2 regions of the Streptomyces sp. NPDC017520 genome follow, and region 2 is predicted to be linked to the other one. Evidence: riboswitches for the same ligand, from Rfam matches in the RefSeq annotation. Region 2 holds a riboswitch; the other holds the start of a gene.
The links. Region 2 has a riboswitch for thiamine pyrophosphate ahead of thiO (glycine oxidase ThiO). Riboswitches for the same ligand answer to the same signal wherever they lie in the genome.
Positions count from the first base shown of each region.

Region 1: another riboswitch for thiamine pyrophosphate. It lies ahead of ACH4KB_RS03680 (thiamine ABC transporter substrate binding subunit); the one in region 2 lies ahead of thiO (glycine oxidase ThiO).

Region 1 is NZ_JBIRKB010000001.1:818,523-826,373, forward strand. Features, by position in the region: gene tsf (translation elongation factor Ts) at 1-639, shown strand, start outside; gene pyrH (UMP kinase) at 801-1,574, shown strand; gene frr (ribosome recycling factor) at 1,697-2,254, shown strand; gene ACH4KB_RS03670 (phosphatidate cytidylyltransferase) at 2,254-3,339, shown strand; gene rlmN (23S rRNA (adenine(2503)-C(2))-methyltransferase RlmN) at 3,448-4,554, shown strand; TPP riboswitch at 4,620-4,736, shown strand; gene ACH4KB_RS03680 (thiamine ABC transporter substrate binding subunit) at 4,818-5,912, shown strand; gene ACH4KB_RS03685 (ABC transporter permease) at 5,993-7,618, shown strand; gene ACH4KB_RS03690 (ABC transporter ATP-binding protein) at 7,624-7,851, shown strand, end outside.
Region 2 is NZ_JBIRKB010000002.1:338,537-346,387, forward strand. Features, by position in the region: gene metF (methylenetetrahydrofolate reductase [NAD(P)H]) at 1-872, opposite strand, end outside; gene thiE (thiamine phosphate synthase) at 1,001-1,651, opposite strand; gene ACH4KB_RS05595 (Rv2175c family DNA-binding protein) at 1,727-2,092, opposite strand; gene ACH4KB_RS05600 (NAD(P)/FAD-dependent oxidoreductase) at 2,173-3,414, opposite strand; gene ACH4KB_RS05605 (hypothetical protein) at 3,481-3,822, opposite strand; TPP riboswitch at 3,874-3,986, shown strand; gene thiO (glycine oxidase ThiO) at 3,984-5,204, shown strand; gene thiS (sulfur carrier protein ThiS) at 5,201-5,467, shown strand; gene ACH4KB_RS05620 (thiazole synthase) at 5,470-6,264, shown strand; gene pknB (Stk1 family PASTA domain-containing Ser/Thr kinase) at 6,462-7,851, shown strand, end outside.

The DNA.
Region 1 (7,851 bases), on a different contig from region 2:
TCCGAGGACCAGACGTCCGGCGTCCTCCTCGAGCTGAAGTGCGAGACGGACTTCGTCGCCAAGGGCGAGAAGTTCCAGGCCGTCGCCAACACCCTCGCCGCTCACGTCGCCGCGACCTCCCCGGCCGACATCGAGGCGCTCCTCGCCTCCGAGATCGAGGCCGGCAAGACCGTCCAGGCGTACGTCGACGAGGCCAACGCCAACCTCGGCGAGAAGATCGTCCTGGACCGCTTCGCGCAGTTCACCGGCGCCTACGTCGGTGTGTACATGCACCGCACCATGCCCGACCTGCCCCCGCAGATCGGTGTTCTGGTCGAGCTGGACAAGGCCGACGCAGAGCTGGCCAAGGGCATCGCGCAGCACATCGCCGCCTTCGCCCCGAAGTACCTGTCCCGCGAGGACGTCCCGGCCGAGGTCGTCGAGGCCGAGCGTCGCGTCGCCGAGGAGACCACGCGCGCCGAGGGCAAGCCCGAGGCCGCGCTCCCGAAGATCGTCGAGGGTCGGGTCAACGGCTTCTTCAAGGAGGCCACCCTCCTGGGCCAGCCGTACGCGCTGGACGCCAAGAAGTCGGTCCAGAAGGTCCTGGACGAGGCCGGTGTCACCCTGAAGCGCTTCTCGCGCATCAAGGTCGGCATCTGACTCCGTCCGGGCGAACAGCGCCGGACCCGATAGGGTCTGGTGCAGTCGACGGCCGCACCCACGCCGGACGACCGCAGATCTGACGAGGAGGCCATTGCCGCTGTAGGGACACCAGACCCACCGGCAATGGCCTTCTTCGTATGTGCACGAGGAGAATTTCCATGGACAAGGGCGCGGACGCCATTCAGGCCGACGACCAGCGCGACGACAAGGGTTCCGGACGCTTCATGCTGAAGCTCTCCGGTGAGGCATTCGCCGGCGGCGGCGGTCTGGGCGTCGACCCCGACGTCGTGCACACCATCGCCCGCGAGATCGCCGCCGTCGTACGCGACGGCGCCCAGATCGCGGTGGTCATCGGAGGAGGCAACTTCTTCCGCGGCGCCGAGCTCCAGCAGCGCGGCATGGACCGCGCGCGGTCCGACTACATGGGCATGCTCGGCACCGTCATGAACTGCCTGGCGCTCCAGGACTTCCTGGAGAAGGAGGGCATCGACTCGCGCGTCCAGACCGCCATCACCATGGGCCAGGTCGCCGAGCCGTACATCCCGCTCCGCGCCGTACGGCACCTGGAGAAGGGGCGCGTGGTGATCTTCGGCGCCGGTATGGGCATGCCGTACTTCTCCACCGACACCACCGCCGCCCAGCGTGCCCTGGAGATCGACGCCGAGGCGCTGCTCATGGGGAAGAACGGCGTGGACGGGGTCTACGACTCCGACCCGAGGGCCAACCCCGACGCGGTGAAGTTCGACGCACTGGAGTACGGCGAGGTGATCACCCGCAATCTGAAGATCGCCGACGCCACCGCCATCACGCTCTGCCGCGACAACCAGCTCCCGATCCTCGTCTTCGAGCTGACCACCGAGGGCAATATCGCTCGCGCGGTCAAGGGTGAGAAGATCGGCACGCTCGTGAGCGACGAGAGCACCCGGGCCTGACGGCCCCCCAGGATGGACAACGGCCTGCCGGTCGGACACCGTGCAGGTGAGGACGCGACGCAGGACCCGCAGGGCCAGGCGATGACGACGCCTGGCCCACCCAAGACACGCAGGAGCACGTGGTGATCGAAGAAATCCTCCTCGAGGCCGAGGAGAAGATGGAGAAGGCCGTTGTCGTCGCGAAAGAGGACTTCGCCGCGATCCGTACCGGCCGTGCGCACCCGGCGATGTTCAACAAGATCGTCGCCGACTACTACGGCGCGCTGACCCCGATCAACCAGCTGGCCTCGTTCTCGGTTCCCGAGGCGCGGATGGCCGTCGTGACGCCGTTCGACAAGACCGCGCTGCGCAACATCGAGCAGGCGATCCGTGACTCCGACCTCGGCGTCAACCCGAGCAACGACGGCAATATCATCCGGGTGACGTTCCCCGAGCTCACCCAGGACCGCCGCAAGGAGTACATCAAGGTCGCCAAGACCAAGGCCGAGGACTCCAAGATCTCGATTCGCTCCATCCGCCGCAAGGCCAAGGAGACCCTCGACAAGCTCGTCAAGGACAAGGAGTCCGGCGAGGACGAGGTGCGCCGCGCCGAGAAGGAGCTTGACGACACCACCGCGAAGTACGTCGCGCAGGTGGACGAGCTGCTCAAGCACAAGGAAGCCGAGCTGCTCGAAGTCTGATGAACGACTCTTCCTGGGGCGCCCCGCAAGGAGCCGGTTACTGGGGCACGCCTGAGATGAGGGCTGCCCCGGCGGGTCCGGCCCACGATGTGCATGGCGCCCAGCAGACTCGGCCCATGCCCAACGTGCCGGACGTTCCCGACGCAGGTAGAGACGCACAGAGCCGCGAGGACCGGGACAGGGAAGCCGCTCACGTCAGCGGCCCCCTGTTCCGTGACGAGAAGCCGCAGGAGCCCATGTCCACCCCGCTGCCGCCCCCGCCGCAGAAGAAGCGCGCGGGGCGTGATCTGCGTGCCGCCATAGGGGTGGCCGTGGGTCTCGGCGCCGTCATCGGCGTCTCGCTGTTCATCGTGAAGGCCGCCTTCGTCGGCGTGATAGTGGCCGCGGTCGTCGTCGGCCTCTGGGAGCTGACCTCCCGCCTCCAGGAACGCAAGGACATCAAGGCGCCCCTGGTGCCGTTGGCCGTCGGCGGAGCCGCGATGGTCGTCGCGGGTTACGCGCGAGGTCCCGAGGGCGCCTGGATCGCGATGGCCCTGACCGCTCTCGCGGTGCTGGTCTGGCGGATGACCGAGCCGCCCGACGGGTATCTCAAGGACGTCACGGCCGGGGTCTTCGCGGCGTTCTACGTACCCTTCCTGGCCACCTTCGTCGCCCTGATGCTGGCGGCGGACGACGGTTCGTGGCGGGTCCTGACCTTCCTGATCCTCACCGTGGTCAGCGACACGGGGGCGTACGCGGTCGGCTGGCGCTTCGGCACGCACAAGCTCGCCCCGCGCATCAGCCCCGGGAAGACCCGGGAGGGCCTGTTCGGAGCGGTCGCCTTCGCGATGGTCGCCGGCGCGCTGTGCATGGAGTTCCTGATCGACGACGGCGCCTGGTGGCAGGGACTGCTGCTCGGCCTCGCGGTCGCGGCCAGCGCCACCCTCGGCGACCTGGGCGAGTCCATGATCAAGCGGGACCTCGGGATCAAGGACATGGGCACCCTGCTCCCCGGCCACGGCGGCATCATGGACCGGCTGGACTCGCTCCTGCCGACCGCGCCGGTCGTCTGGCTGCTGCTGGTGCTGTTCGTCGGCTCCGGCTGACCGCCTCGGCACCACGGCACCCGTCTCACCTGCACGTTTCACGAGTGAGGGTCCGTCGTCCACAGGGCGGCGGGCCCTCGCCCGTCTGTCTGCGACACTGGATGAACCATGCCTAAGCCCGGAGAACTCACTTTCGTCGCGCCCCGCGGATCCAAGAAGCCGCCGCGGCACATCGCCGACCTCACGCCCGCAGAGCGCAAGGAAGCGGTCGCCGCGACCGGTGAGAAGCCGTTCCGCGCCCAGCAGCTCTCGCAGCACTACTTCGCGCGGTACGCGCACGACCCGGCCGAGTGGACGAACATCCCGGCCGGATCGCGGGAGAAGCTCGCCGAGGCGCTGTTCCCCGACCTGATGTCCGTGATGCGGCACATCAGCTGCGACGACGACACCACGCGCAAGACCCTGTGGAAGCTGCACGACGGGACGCTCGTCGAGTCCGTCCTGATGCGCTACCCCGACCGCGTCACGATGTGCATCTCCTCGCAGGCCGGCTGCGGTATGAACTGCCCCTTCTGCGCCACCGGGCAGGCCGGCCTCGACCGCAATCTGTCGACCGCCGAGATCGTGCACCAGATCGTCGACGGCATGCGCGCCCTGCGCGACGGCGAGGTGCCCGGCGGGCCCGCGCGGCTGTCCAACATCGTCTTCATGGGCATGGGCGAGCCGCTCGCCAACTACAACCGCGTGGTCGGCGCGATCCGTCGCCTCACCGACCCGGAGCCGGACGGTCTCGGCCTCTCGCAGCGCGGGATCACCGTCTCCACCGTGGGCCTCGTCCCGGCCATGCTGCGCTTCGCCGACGAGGGCTTCAAGTGCCGGCTCGCCGTCTCGCTGCACGCCCCGGACGACGAGCTGCGCGACACGCTTGTCCCCGTCAACACCCGGTGGAACGTCCGCGAGGTGCTGGACGCCGCCTGGGAGTACGCGGAGAAGTCCGGCCGGCGGATCTCCATCGAGTACGCCCTGATCCGGGACATCAACGACCAGGCATGGCGGGGCGACCGGCTCGGCCGGCTGCTCAAGGGCAAGCGGGTGCACGTCAACCTGATCCCGCTGAACCCCACGCCCGGCTCGAAGTGGACCGCCTCGCGGCCCGAGGACGAGAAGGCGTTCGTCGAGGCCATCGCGGCCCACGGCGTGCCCGTCACCGTCCGGGACACCCGCGGTCAGGAGATCGACGGGGCCTGCGGGCAGCTGGCGGCCTCCGAGCGCTAGCCTCGCCCGGACACCGGACGGGCGGCCGAAATCCGCCGGTGTAGCCTGGGCCCGAAATCAACTTCATATTCCGACAGGGGAGCGCCACAGCGCTGAGAGTGCGGCACCAAGGACAGGTTGGCCGCAGACCCTCTGAACCTCGCCCGGGTCATTCCGGGTAGGAAGTTCGGACCTTACTCAAGCTGTTGCGCCCTGCCCGCTTCCGGTTCGCCGGACAGCGGGCGGGGCCGCGTCTCTTCCTGGTCACCTCCAGGAGGAATCACATGAACACCACCACGAAGTACGCGGCGACCGCGCTCGCCGCCGCTCTCGGCGTCACGCTGCTCGCGGGCTGCGGCGACGACGGTTCCGCCGGCTCCGGGGAGTCCAAGGGCCCGGCCTCCAAGACCGTCACCCTGGTCAGCCACGACTCCTTCAACGTCTCGGACAAGGTGCTGAAGGCGTTCACGAAGGAGACCGGCTACAAGGTCGAGATCCTCAAGAGCGGCGACGCCGGGGCCGCGCTCAACCAGGAGATCCTCACCAAGGGCTCCCCGCGCGGCGACGTCTTCTTCGGCGTCGACAACACCCTGCTCTCCCGCGCCCTCGACAACGGCCTGTTCACCGCGTACGAGGCCAAGGGCCTGGACACGGTCGCGGCGGACACGCAGACGGACGAGAAGAGGCGGGTCACGCCCGTCGACACCGGCGACATCTGCGTCAACTACGACAAGAAGTACTTCGCCGACAAGAAGCTCGCCCCGCCGAAGACCTTCGAGGACCTGCTGAAGCCCGCGTACAAGAACCTCCTCGTCACCGAGAACGCCGCGAGCTCCTCGCCCGGCCTCGGCTTCCTCCTCGGGACCATCGCCGCCCAGGGCGAGGACGGCTACGAGGCGTACTGGAAGAAGCTGAAGGCCAACGGCGTCAAGGTCGTCGACGGCTGGGAGCAGGCTTACAACGAGGAGTTCTCCGGCTCCGCGGGCGGCAAGAAGACAGGCGCCGACCGGCCGCTCGTCGTCAGTTACGCCTCCAGCCCGCCCGTCGAGGTGCTCTACGCCGACCCGCAGCCCAAGGAGGCCCCCACCGGGGTCGCCACCGGCACCTGCTTCCGGCAGACCGAGTACGCCGGACTGCTGACCGGGGCGAAGAACGAGGCGGGCGGCAAGGCACTGCTGGACTTCATGATCAGCAAGACGTTCCAGGAGGACATGCCGCTGAACATGTTCGTGAACCCGGTCGTGAAGGACGCGACCCTTCCCGAGCTGTTCACGAAGTTCGGCGAGGAGATCGACACGCCTCCCACCGTCGCGCCCGAGAAGATCAGCGCCAACCGTGAGCAGTGGATCCAGTCGTGGCAGTCGCTGGTCCTGAAGTAGAGCCCGGGGCGAAGACCGCCGAGGCCGCCCGGGCCCGACGCGGGCCCGGGCGGCGCGGGGCCGCGCTGCGGCTCGGCCTGATGGCCGTGCCCGTCGCGTTCTTCGCGGTGTTCTTCGCCTATCCCGTGACCGCGATCGTCGGCCGCGGGCTCAAGGCCGGAGGCGACTGGCAGTTCGGGCGGATCGGCGAGGTGCTGGCCCGCCCGGACATCCTCGACGTCCTCTGGTTCACCACCTGGCAGGCCCTCGCCTCGACCGCGCTCACCCTGCTGATCGCCCTGCCCGGGGCGTATGTCTTCGCCCGGTTCGACTTCCCCGGCAAGCAGCTGCTGCGGGCGGTCGTCACGGTGCCGTTCGTGCTGCCCACCGTCGTCGTCGGCACCGCGTTCCTGGCGCTGCTGGGGCGGGGCGGGCTCCTCGACGAACTGTGGGGCGTCCGGCTGGACACCACCGTGTGGGCGATCCTCCTGGCCCACGTCTTCTTCAACTACGCCGTGGTCGTGCGGACGGTCGGCGGGCTCTGGTCCCAGCTGGACCCCCGGCAGGAGGAGGCCGCCCGGGTACTCGGCGCCGGACGGTTCGCCGCCTTCCGCCGGGTGACGCTGCCCGCGCTCGCCCCGGCCGTCGCCGCCGCCGCGCTGATGGTCTTCCTCTTCACCTTCACCTCCTTCGGCGTCGTACAGATCCTCGGCGGACCCGCCTACGCCACCCTGGAGGTGGAGATCTACCGGCAGACCGCGCAACTGCTGGACCTGCCGACGGCCGCCGTGCTGACCCTGGTGCAGTTCGCCGCGGTCGGTGCGGTCCTCGCCGTGCACGCCGTGACCGTACGCCGCCGGGAGCGGGCGCTGAAGCTCGTCGACCCGGCCCAGACCTCCCGCCGGCCGCGCGGCGCCGGGCAGTGGGCGCTGCTCGGCGGTGTCCTGCTCACCGCGCTGCTGCTGATCCTGCTGCCGCTCGGGGTGCTGGTGGAGCGCTCGTTCGACGGAGCGGACGGGACCGACGGATACGGCTTCGGCTACTACCGGGCCCTCCAGTCGGCCGGGTCCGGCGGCTCCTCCACCTTCCTGGTCCCGCCGCTGGAGGCCGTCGGCAACTCCCTGCGGTACGCGCTCGTCGCGACGCTCATCGCTCTCGTCGTCGGAGGCCTCGCGGCGGCGGCCCTGACCCGGCGGGCCGGGCCGCTGGTCCGCGGCTTCGACGCGCTGCTCATGCTGCCGCTCGGGGTGTCCGCCGTCACCGTCGGCTTCGGCTTCCTGATCACCCTGGACGAGCCGCCGCTCGACCTGCGGACCTCCTGGATCCTGGTCCCGCTGGCGCAGGCGCTGGTCGGCGTCCCCTTCGTCGTACGGACCATGCTGCCCGTGCTGCGCGCGGTCGACGACCGGCTGCGGGAGGCCGCCGCCGTGCTGGGGGCCTCCCCGCTGCGGGCCTGGCGGGAGGTCGATCTGCCGCTGGTGCGGCGGGCGGTGCTGGTCGCGGCGGGCTTCGCCTTCGCCGTCTCCCTCGGGGAGTTCGGCGCGACGGTCTTCATCGCGCGGCCGGACAACCCGACCCTGCCGGTCGCCGTGGCCCGGCTGCTGGGCCGGTCGGGGGAGCTCAACTACGGGCAGGCGATGGCCCTCAGCACGATCCTGATGCTGGTGTGCGCGGTGTCGCTGCTGCTTCTCGAACGTATCCGCACCGACCGATCCGGGGAGTTCTGAACGACATGCTGAGCTTGCGGGAAGCCACCGTGCGGTTCGGGAAGCGGACGGCGCTGGACGCGGTCGACCTGGAGGTCGCCGACCACCGGATCGTCTGCCTGCTCGGTCCCAGCGGCAGTGGGAAGTCCACCCTGCTCCGGGCCGTCGCCGGGCTCCAGCCCATGGACGGCGGCCGGGTCCTGCTGGCCGGACAGGACCAGAGCGGCGTCCCGGTGCACCGGCGCGGCCTCGGC
Region 2 (7,851 bases):
GCCGTCGAGTTGTTGAGCGTGATGAAGTGCAGTCCGGGCACACCCTCGGACAGCAGCTTCCCGCAGAACTCCGTTGCGAACTCGATGCCAATGGAGCGTACAGCGACTGGATCGTCCTTGGCTGCGAGGATGCGCTCTTTCAACGACGCGGGCACGGTCGCGTTGCTGAGCTGGGAGAACTTTTCCAGTTGCTTCACGCTGGTAAGGGGCATGACCTCGGGGATCACCGGCGTTTCGCAACCCGCGGCGACCACACGGTCACGCATCCGGAGATAGTCCTCCGGGCGGAAGAACATCTGGGTGATCGCATAATCCGCGCCCGCCCGGCACTTGTCCACGAAATGACCGATGTCCGTCTCCCAGTCGGACGACCGGGGGTGCATTTCGGGGAATGCCGCCACGCCGACGCAGAAGTCGCCCGACTCCTTGATGAGACGGACCAGGTCGGCGGCGTACTTCACCCCCTGCGGGTGCTCGACCCACTCGCCCATCGGGTCGCCCGGCGGGTCGCCTCGGACCGCGAGGATGTTCCTGATGCCCGCGTCGGCGTACTGCCCGACCATGTTGCGCAGCTCGGCGACGGAGTGGTTCACCGCGGTGAGGTGGGCGACCGGGGTGAGGGTGGAGTCGGCGGCGATCTGCTGGGTGGCCCGGACCGTCCCGGCGCGGGTGGAACCGCCGGCGCCGTACGTCACGGAGACGAAGCTGGGACGGACCGCCTCGACGCGCCGCAGCGCGTTCCAGAGATTCCGCTCGCCCTTCTCCGTCTTGGGCGCCCAGAACTCGAAGGAGTACGACGTCTTACCGGTCGCCAGCAGGTCACGCACGGTGAGCGCGCGATCTGTCCTGGTGGAGGGTGTGCCAAGGGCCATAGGGGGAGGTTATCCAGGGGGCGGGTGCTCCCCCAAGCGGAGCAACCGACTTTGTCTCGTTTTGCCGGACTGTTGTCCATCCCTCGGACACGTGCCCGCCGGATTCCGCAGCGCGGGCGAGCAGAGAATCAGAGCGCGCGGGCCCTGACGCGTCGGGCCAGCTCGGCGGTGGCGGCGGCGGGATCGCCGGCCTCGGTGATGGCCCGGACGACGACGACCCGGCGGGCTCCGGCGTCCAGCACCTGATCCAGATTGCCCGCGTCGATCCCGCCGATCGCGAACCAGGGCCGTGACCCGCCGAGGGAGGCGGTGTAGCGCACGAGGTCGAGGCCGGGGGCGTGGCGGCCGGGCTTGGTGGGGGTGGGCCAGCAGGGGCCGGTGCAGAAGTAGTCCACCCCGTCCTGGGCGAGCGCCGCGTCGACCTCGGCCTCGGCGTGCGTGGAGCGGCCGATCAGCCGGTCGGCGCCGATGATCGCCCGGGCGGCGGGGACCGGGAGGTCGCCCTGGCCGAGGTGGAGCACGTCGGCGCCGATGGCGTGGGCGACGTCGGCGCGGTCGTTCACCGCGAGGAGCTTGCCGTGCCGGCGGCAGGCGTCGGCGAACACGGCAAGGTGCTCCAGCTCCTCGGCGGCCTCCATGCCCTTGTCCCGGAGCTGGACGATGTCGACGCCGGCGGCGAGCACCGCGTCCAGGAAGGCGGGGAGGTCACCCTGGCGCCTGCGGGCGTCCGTGCACAGGTAGAGCCGGGCGTCGGACAGCTGCTCGCGAGGCGTGGACATGGGTGGGCTCCCCCGTGGTCGTGACGGTGCACGGGCCGCGCCGGGCGGCCCGTGCACCGCTTCCTGTCGTGTCGGTCAGACGGCGAGCGCCTGGGCGCGGCGCTTCACCTCCGTACCGCGATTCTCGCTCAGCGCCTGCGCGGGGGTGCCGGGCAGGGTCGGGTCGGGAGTGAAGAGCCACTCCAGCATCTCTTCGTCGGAATAGCCGTCGTCCCTCAGGAGGGTCAGGGTGCCGGAGAGGCCCTTGACCACCTTGTCGCCGTCGATGAAGGCGGCCGGCACCTGGAGCGCCCGGTTCTCACCACGGCGTACGGCGATGAGCTGGCCATCCCTGACCAGCTGCCGTACGCGCGTCACCTGGACATCGAGCATTTCCGCGATGTCGGGAAGGTGGAGCCAGGCGGGGACGAGAGCATCGGTCTTTGCGTCAATCTCGGTCACAGGGACAAGCGTGCCATCCCGGACGGACAGCCGGTACCCGGGCCGACCGTACGGGGGCGGCCCGGCGGGTCACCGGTCCCTCACAGGGCGGCGGACTTCAGCGGCACGGCGGGGTCGGCCACCTTCTCCGGGTCGAGGGCGGCCCCCGACTCGATGAGCCTGCGGCCCTGGGCGAGGTCGCGCGGGCGGCCTACGGCGAGCACGGCCGCCAGCGCGCCGTCGCGCAGCCAGCACACCGACCAGGCGGCGTCAGCCCCGTCGCCGCGCCACACCAGGGTGTCGGCGTCCGCGTGGTGGCCGGCGTACTGCACGAAGCGGCCGAACTGCTCGGACCAGAAGTACGGGACCGGGTCGTAGACGGGGAGCGGCTCCCCGTCCCGTGCGGCCATGATCGCGGCGGCCGCCGTGCGGGGGCCCTGGAGGGCGTTGTCCCAGTGGTGGACCAGCAGGCGTGTCCCGTAGCGGGCGGAGGGGAAGGAGGCGCAGTCCCCGACCGCGTACACATCGGGCAGCGAGGTGCGCAGCGCGCTGTCGGCGGTGACCGAGCCGTCGGGGCCCAGCGCGACCCCGGAGCCGGCGAGCCAGCGGGTGGCGGGGCGCGCGCCGATGCCGACGACCACGGCCCCGGCGGGCAGCACCCGGCCGTCGTCGAGGACGACGGCCCCCTCCTCGACGCGGTCGACCCGGGTCCCGGTGAGGAGTTCGGCGCCGCTGTCGGCGTACCAGGCGGCCATGGGGGCGGCCACCTCGGCGGGCAGGGTGCCCGCGAGCGGGCGGGCGGCGGCCTCGACGACGGTGACGGCGCAGCCCGCGGCGCGGGCCGCGGTGGCGAACTCGGCGCCGATCCAGCCCGCCCCGACGACGACCACGTCGTGCTGCCGGTCCAGGACGGGCCGCAGCCGGGCGGCGTCGTCGAGGGTGCGCAGCAGGTGGACGCCGGGCACGCCCTCGGAGCCGGGCAGGGTGATGGGCTCCGCGCCGGTCGCGAGGACCAGGGCGTCGTAGGACACCGGCCCGTCGGCGGTGTCCAGCACATGGTCGGCGGCGCGCAGGGCGGCGACGTCCAGGCCGAGGCGCAGGGTGATGTCCAAGGCCTCGAAGTCGACGTCGAAGGCCGAGTCCTCGGCCTTGCCGAGCAGGACGGCCTTGGACAACGGCGGCCGGTCGTAGGGCTGGTGGGGTTCGGCGCCGATCAGGGTGACGGGCCCGGTGAAGCCCGCCTCGCGCAGGGCCACGGCGCTCTGCACGCCCGCCATGCCCGCACCGGCGACCACCACGTGCCGTGCCTGCCGCGCCGCCCGCTGTTCCGTCTGCTCGCTCACCCGTCCACCTTAATCACCTGATGGTGCGTCAGACAGAGGGGTGCCGGAGGGAACCCGGGAAGGAGCTCAAGAAGGAAGCTGTTCCACCACGCTGGTGCCGCTGCCCTCCTGGGACTCCCAGACCCACCGCTCCTCCAGCCGCACCCGGCCGTCGGCGAGGTCGACGACCGTGGAGAGGCAGTGCCCGGACGAGGTCGTTCCGTCCTGCTTGAGCTGCACGTAGCGGAAGTCCAGCGCGTCCCCGTCGCGGGTGCCGACGAGATGACCGCGCACCACGTCGCCGCCCGCGTACTCGGCCCAGATCCGGCCGTCCCGCTCGTGGTACGTGAAGCGGGTGCGGGTGCCGACCTGGCCCGGGGCCTGGTCGGCGACGGGTGACAGGACGAGTCCGTCGAGCGAACGGGCCATGACGGGCGCTCCTTTACTGACCGCGGGCGAGGGGGTCTAGGCTGGCCACGGTAGAACACTCGCGGGAGCCCGGACGCACCGGGCTGAGAGGGAGGCTGGCCGGCCTCCGACCGTACGAACCTGCTCCGGGTCATGCCGGCGAAGGGAGGGGCTGGACACCCATGCGCGTCTCGGAGAGAAGCTCCGGATCCGATGCCCTCGTCAAGAGAGGCTCCGGATCCGACGTCCTCGTCATCGGGGGCGGAATCATCGGCCTGGTCACGGCGTGGCGGGCCGCCCAGCGGGGGCTGCGCGTCACGGTCGCGGACCCGGAACCGGGCGGCGGCGCCGCCCAGGTCGCGGCGGGCATGCTGGCCGCCGTCACCGAACTGCACTACGGCGAGCAGATGCTGCTCGGGCTCAACCTCGCCTCCGCCGCCCGCTACCCCTCGTTCGTCGCCGAGCTGGAGGAGGCGAGCGGCCGGGACACCGGCTTCCGGACCTGCGGCACGCTCGCCGTCGCACTGGACTCCGACGACCGGGCGCATCTGCGCGAACTGCACGCCCTCCAGGAGCGTTCGGGCCTGGAGTCGGTCTGGCTGAGCGGCCGGGAGTGCCGCCGCCTGGAGCCGATGCTGGCCCCCGGCGTCCGGGGCGGCCTCCGGGTCGACGGCGACCACCAGGTGGACCCCCGCCGCCTCGCCGCGGCACTGCTGACCGCGTGCGAACGGGCCGGGGTCGCGTTCCGCCGGACGACCGCCGAGCGGCTCACCGTGGCCGGGGGCCGGGCCGCCGGGGCGCTGCTCGGCGACGGTACGGAGTTCGCGGCCGATCAGGTCGTGCTCGCCGCGGGCAGTCTCAGCGGCCGGCTCGCCGGGCTCCCGCCGGAGCTCGTGCCGCCGGTCCGCCCGGTCAAGGGCCAGGTGCTCCGGCTCACCGTGCCCCGGGCGTACGCCCCCTTCCTCAGCCGCACCGTGCGCGCCGTGGTCCGGGGCGGTCACCTCTACCTCGTGCCGCGCGAGAACGGCGAGCTGGTCGTCGGCGCCACCAGCGAGGAGATGGGCTGGGACACCACGGTCACCGCCGGCGGGGTGTACGAGCTGCTGCGCGACGCCCACGAGCTGGTACCGGGCATCACCGAGCTGCCGCTCACGGAGACCCGGGCCGGTCTGCGTCCCGCCTCGCCCGACAACGCCCCGCTGCTCGGCCCGACCGCCCTGCCCGGTCTGCTGCTCGCCACCGGCCACCACCGCAACGGCGTCCTGCTGACGCCCGTCACCGGGGACGCGATGGCCGACGTCCTGACCACCGGCGAGCTGCCCGAGACGGCCCGCCCCTTCGCCCCCGGCCGTTTCGAGACCGCCGTCCTCGCCGCCCCCGTACCCCAGGAGCAGCCCGTATGACCCAGCAGTACGCCGTACCGGAATCCGGCGCCACCGTCTCCGTCCCGGTGTCCGCCGCCACCGTCTCCGTCTCGGTGAACGGGGAAGTCCGCGCCGTTCCCGCCGGGACGGATCTGGACGCCCTCGTCGCCACGCTGACCCCGGCCCGCTCCGGGGTCGCCGCCGCCGTCAACGAGAGCGTCGTCCCGCGCGGCCAGTGGGCCGCGACGAGGCTCGGCGAGGGCGACCGCGTCGAGGTCCTGACCGCCGTACAGGGAGGCTGACCATGTCCGACGACGTCTTCACGCTGGGGCCCACCACGTATCGCTCCCGGCTGATCATGGGCACCGGCGGGGCCCCGAGCCTGGACGTGCTGGAGCGCTCGCTGATCGCCTCCGGCACCGAGCTGACCACGGTCGCGATGCGCCGGCTCGACCCGACCGTGCGGGGTTCGGTGCTCTCGGTGCTGGAGCGGCTCTCCATCCAGGTCCTGCCGAACACCGCCGGCTGCTTCACCGCGGGCGAGGCGGTGCTGACCGCCCGGCTGGCCAGGGAGGCGCTCGGCACCGACTGGGTGAAGCTGGAGGTGGTGGCCGACGAGCGGACCCTCCTGCCCGATCCGATCGAGCTGCTGGACGCGGCCGAGGTCCTGGTCGACGACGGGTTCACCGTGCTGCCCTACACCAACGACGATCCGGTCCTGGCCCGGAAGCTGGAGGACGTGGGGTGCGCGGCGATCATGCCGCTCGGCTCCCCCATCGGCTCCGGGCTCGGCATCCGCAACCCGCACAACTTCGAGCTGATCGTCGAGCGGGCCGGGGTGCCGGTGATCCTCGACGCGGGGGCCGGGACCGCCTCGGACGCGGCGCAGGCGATGGAGCTGGGGTGCGCCGCTGTGATGCTCGCCTCGGCGGTGACCCGGGCCCAGGAGCCGGAGCTGATGGCGGGTGCGATGCGTCACGCGGTGGAAGGCGGCCGGCTCGCGTACCGGGCGGGCCGGATTCCGCGCCGCCACTTCGCCGAGGCGTCCTCGCCGGTGGACGGGCGGGCGGCACTCGACCCGGAGCGGCCGGCGTTCTGAGCGCCGGTACGTCATCGGGGGCGCCGCCCCCGAACCCCCGCTCCTCAATCGCCGGAGGGGCTTGAATCGCCCCCGGACGGGCCGGAAGCCCGGGCGCGCGGCCGAAGGACGTGTCCCTGTCACGGATCGGCTGCAGAACGGCCCCGGGTACGCCCTCGCCCGTCCGGGGTGTCGGCGGCGGCTCGTAGACTCTCGGGGTGGACACGACCCTCCAGGACCCTCTCGTCGGGCAGCTGCTCGACGGCCGGTATCGCATTGAGGCGCGCATCGCCGTCGGCGGGATGGCCACGGTCTACCGGGCCGTGGACACCCGCCTGGACCGGGTGCTCGCCCTCAAGGTGATGCACCCGGCGCTCGCCACCGACGTCTCGTTCGTCGAGCGCTTCATCCGTGAGGCCAAGTCGGTGGCCCGCCTGGCGCACCCCAATGTCGTCGCGGTCTTCGACCAGGGCGCCGAGGGCGCGTATGTCTACCTCGCGATGGAGTATGTGGCGGGCTGCACCCTGCGCGACGTGCTGCGCGAGCGCGGGGCCCTCCAGCCCCGGGCGGCGCTGGACATCCTGGAGCCGGTCCTCGCCGCGCTCGGCGCCGCGCACCGCGCCGGGTTCGTGCACCGGGACATGAAGCCGGAGAACGTCCTGATCGGGGACGACGGCCGGGTGAAGGTCGCCGACTTCGGACTGGTCAGGGCGGTCGGCACGGCCACCGACACGACCGGCTCCCTGCTGGGCACCGTGTCGTATCTGGCCCCCGAGCAGATCGAGCACGGCGACGCCGACACCCGCAGTGATGTGTACGCCTGCGGGGTCGTGCTCTACGAGATGCTGACCGGCGTCAAGCCGCACACCGGCGAGAACGCCGCCCAGGTCATCTACCGGCACCTCAACTCCGACGTCCCGGCCCCGTCCGCCGTCGTGCCGGGGCTCCCGGTCGCGCTGGACAGCCTGGTGGCGAGCGCGACCGCCCGCAATCCCGAGGTGCGCCCGCACGACGCGGTACTGCTGCTGGCCGAGGCGCGTGAGGCCCGTGCCACGCTGACCGACGCCGAGCTGGACGCCGTCCCGCCGGGGGCCCTGTCGGATGCCCATGACGGCGCGGACGACCGTACGAGCGTGATCCCGCGGGCCCTCCCGGCGGACGGCGACGGGGGCGGAGTGCACCGCACCAGCCGGCTGGTGATGGAGCCCGCCGGCCCCGCCGCCCCCCGGCGCGGGGCCGGTCGTCGCGGCCCGTTCGGCGGGCCGCACCGCAAGCTGATCACCGTGCTCGCCGCCGTACTGCTGACGCTGGGCATCGGGACGGGCGTCTGGTACATCAACTCCGGGCAGTTCACCCAGGTCCCCTCGCTGCTGGGCCAGACCCAGCAGACCGCCGAGAAGCGGCTCTCCGACGAGGGGCTCGGGCTGAAGGGCGTGGAGCGGGTCTTCAGCGACACCGTCGAGCGGGGCTCGGTCGTGAGCAGCGACCCCGCCTCGGGCGACCGGATCCGGGGCAACGGCTCGGTGAAGCTCGTCGTCTCGCGGGGTCCGGAGATCGTGCGGGTGCCCGATGTGGCGGGCCGTTCCCTCGCGGACGCCCGGCGCTCCC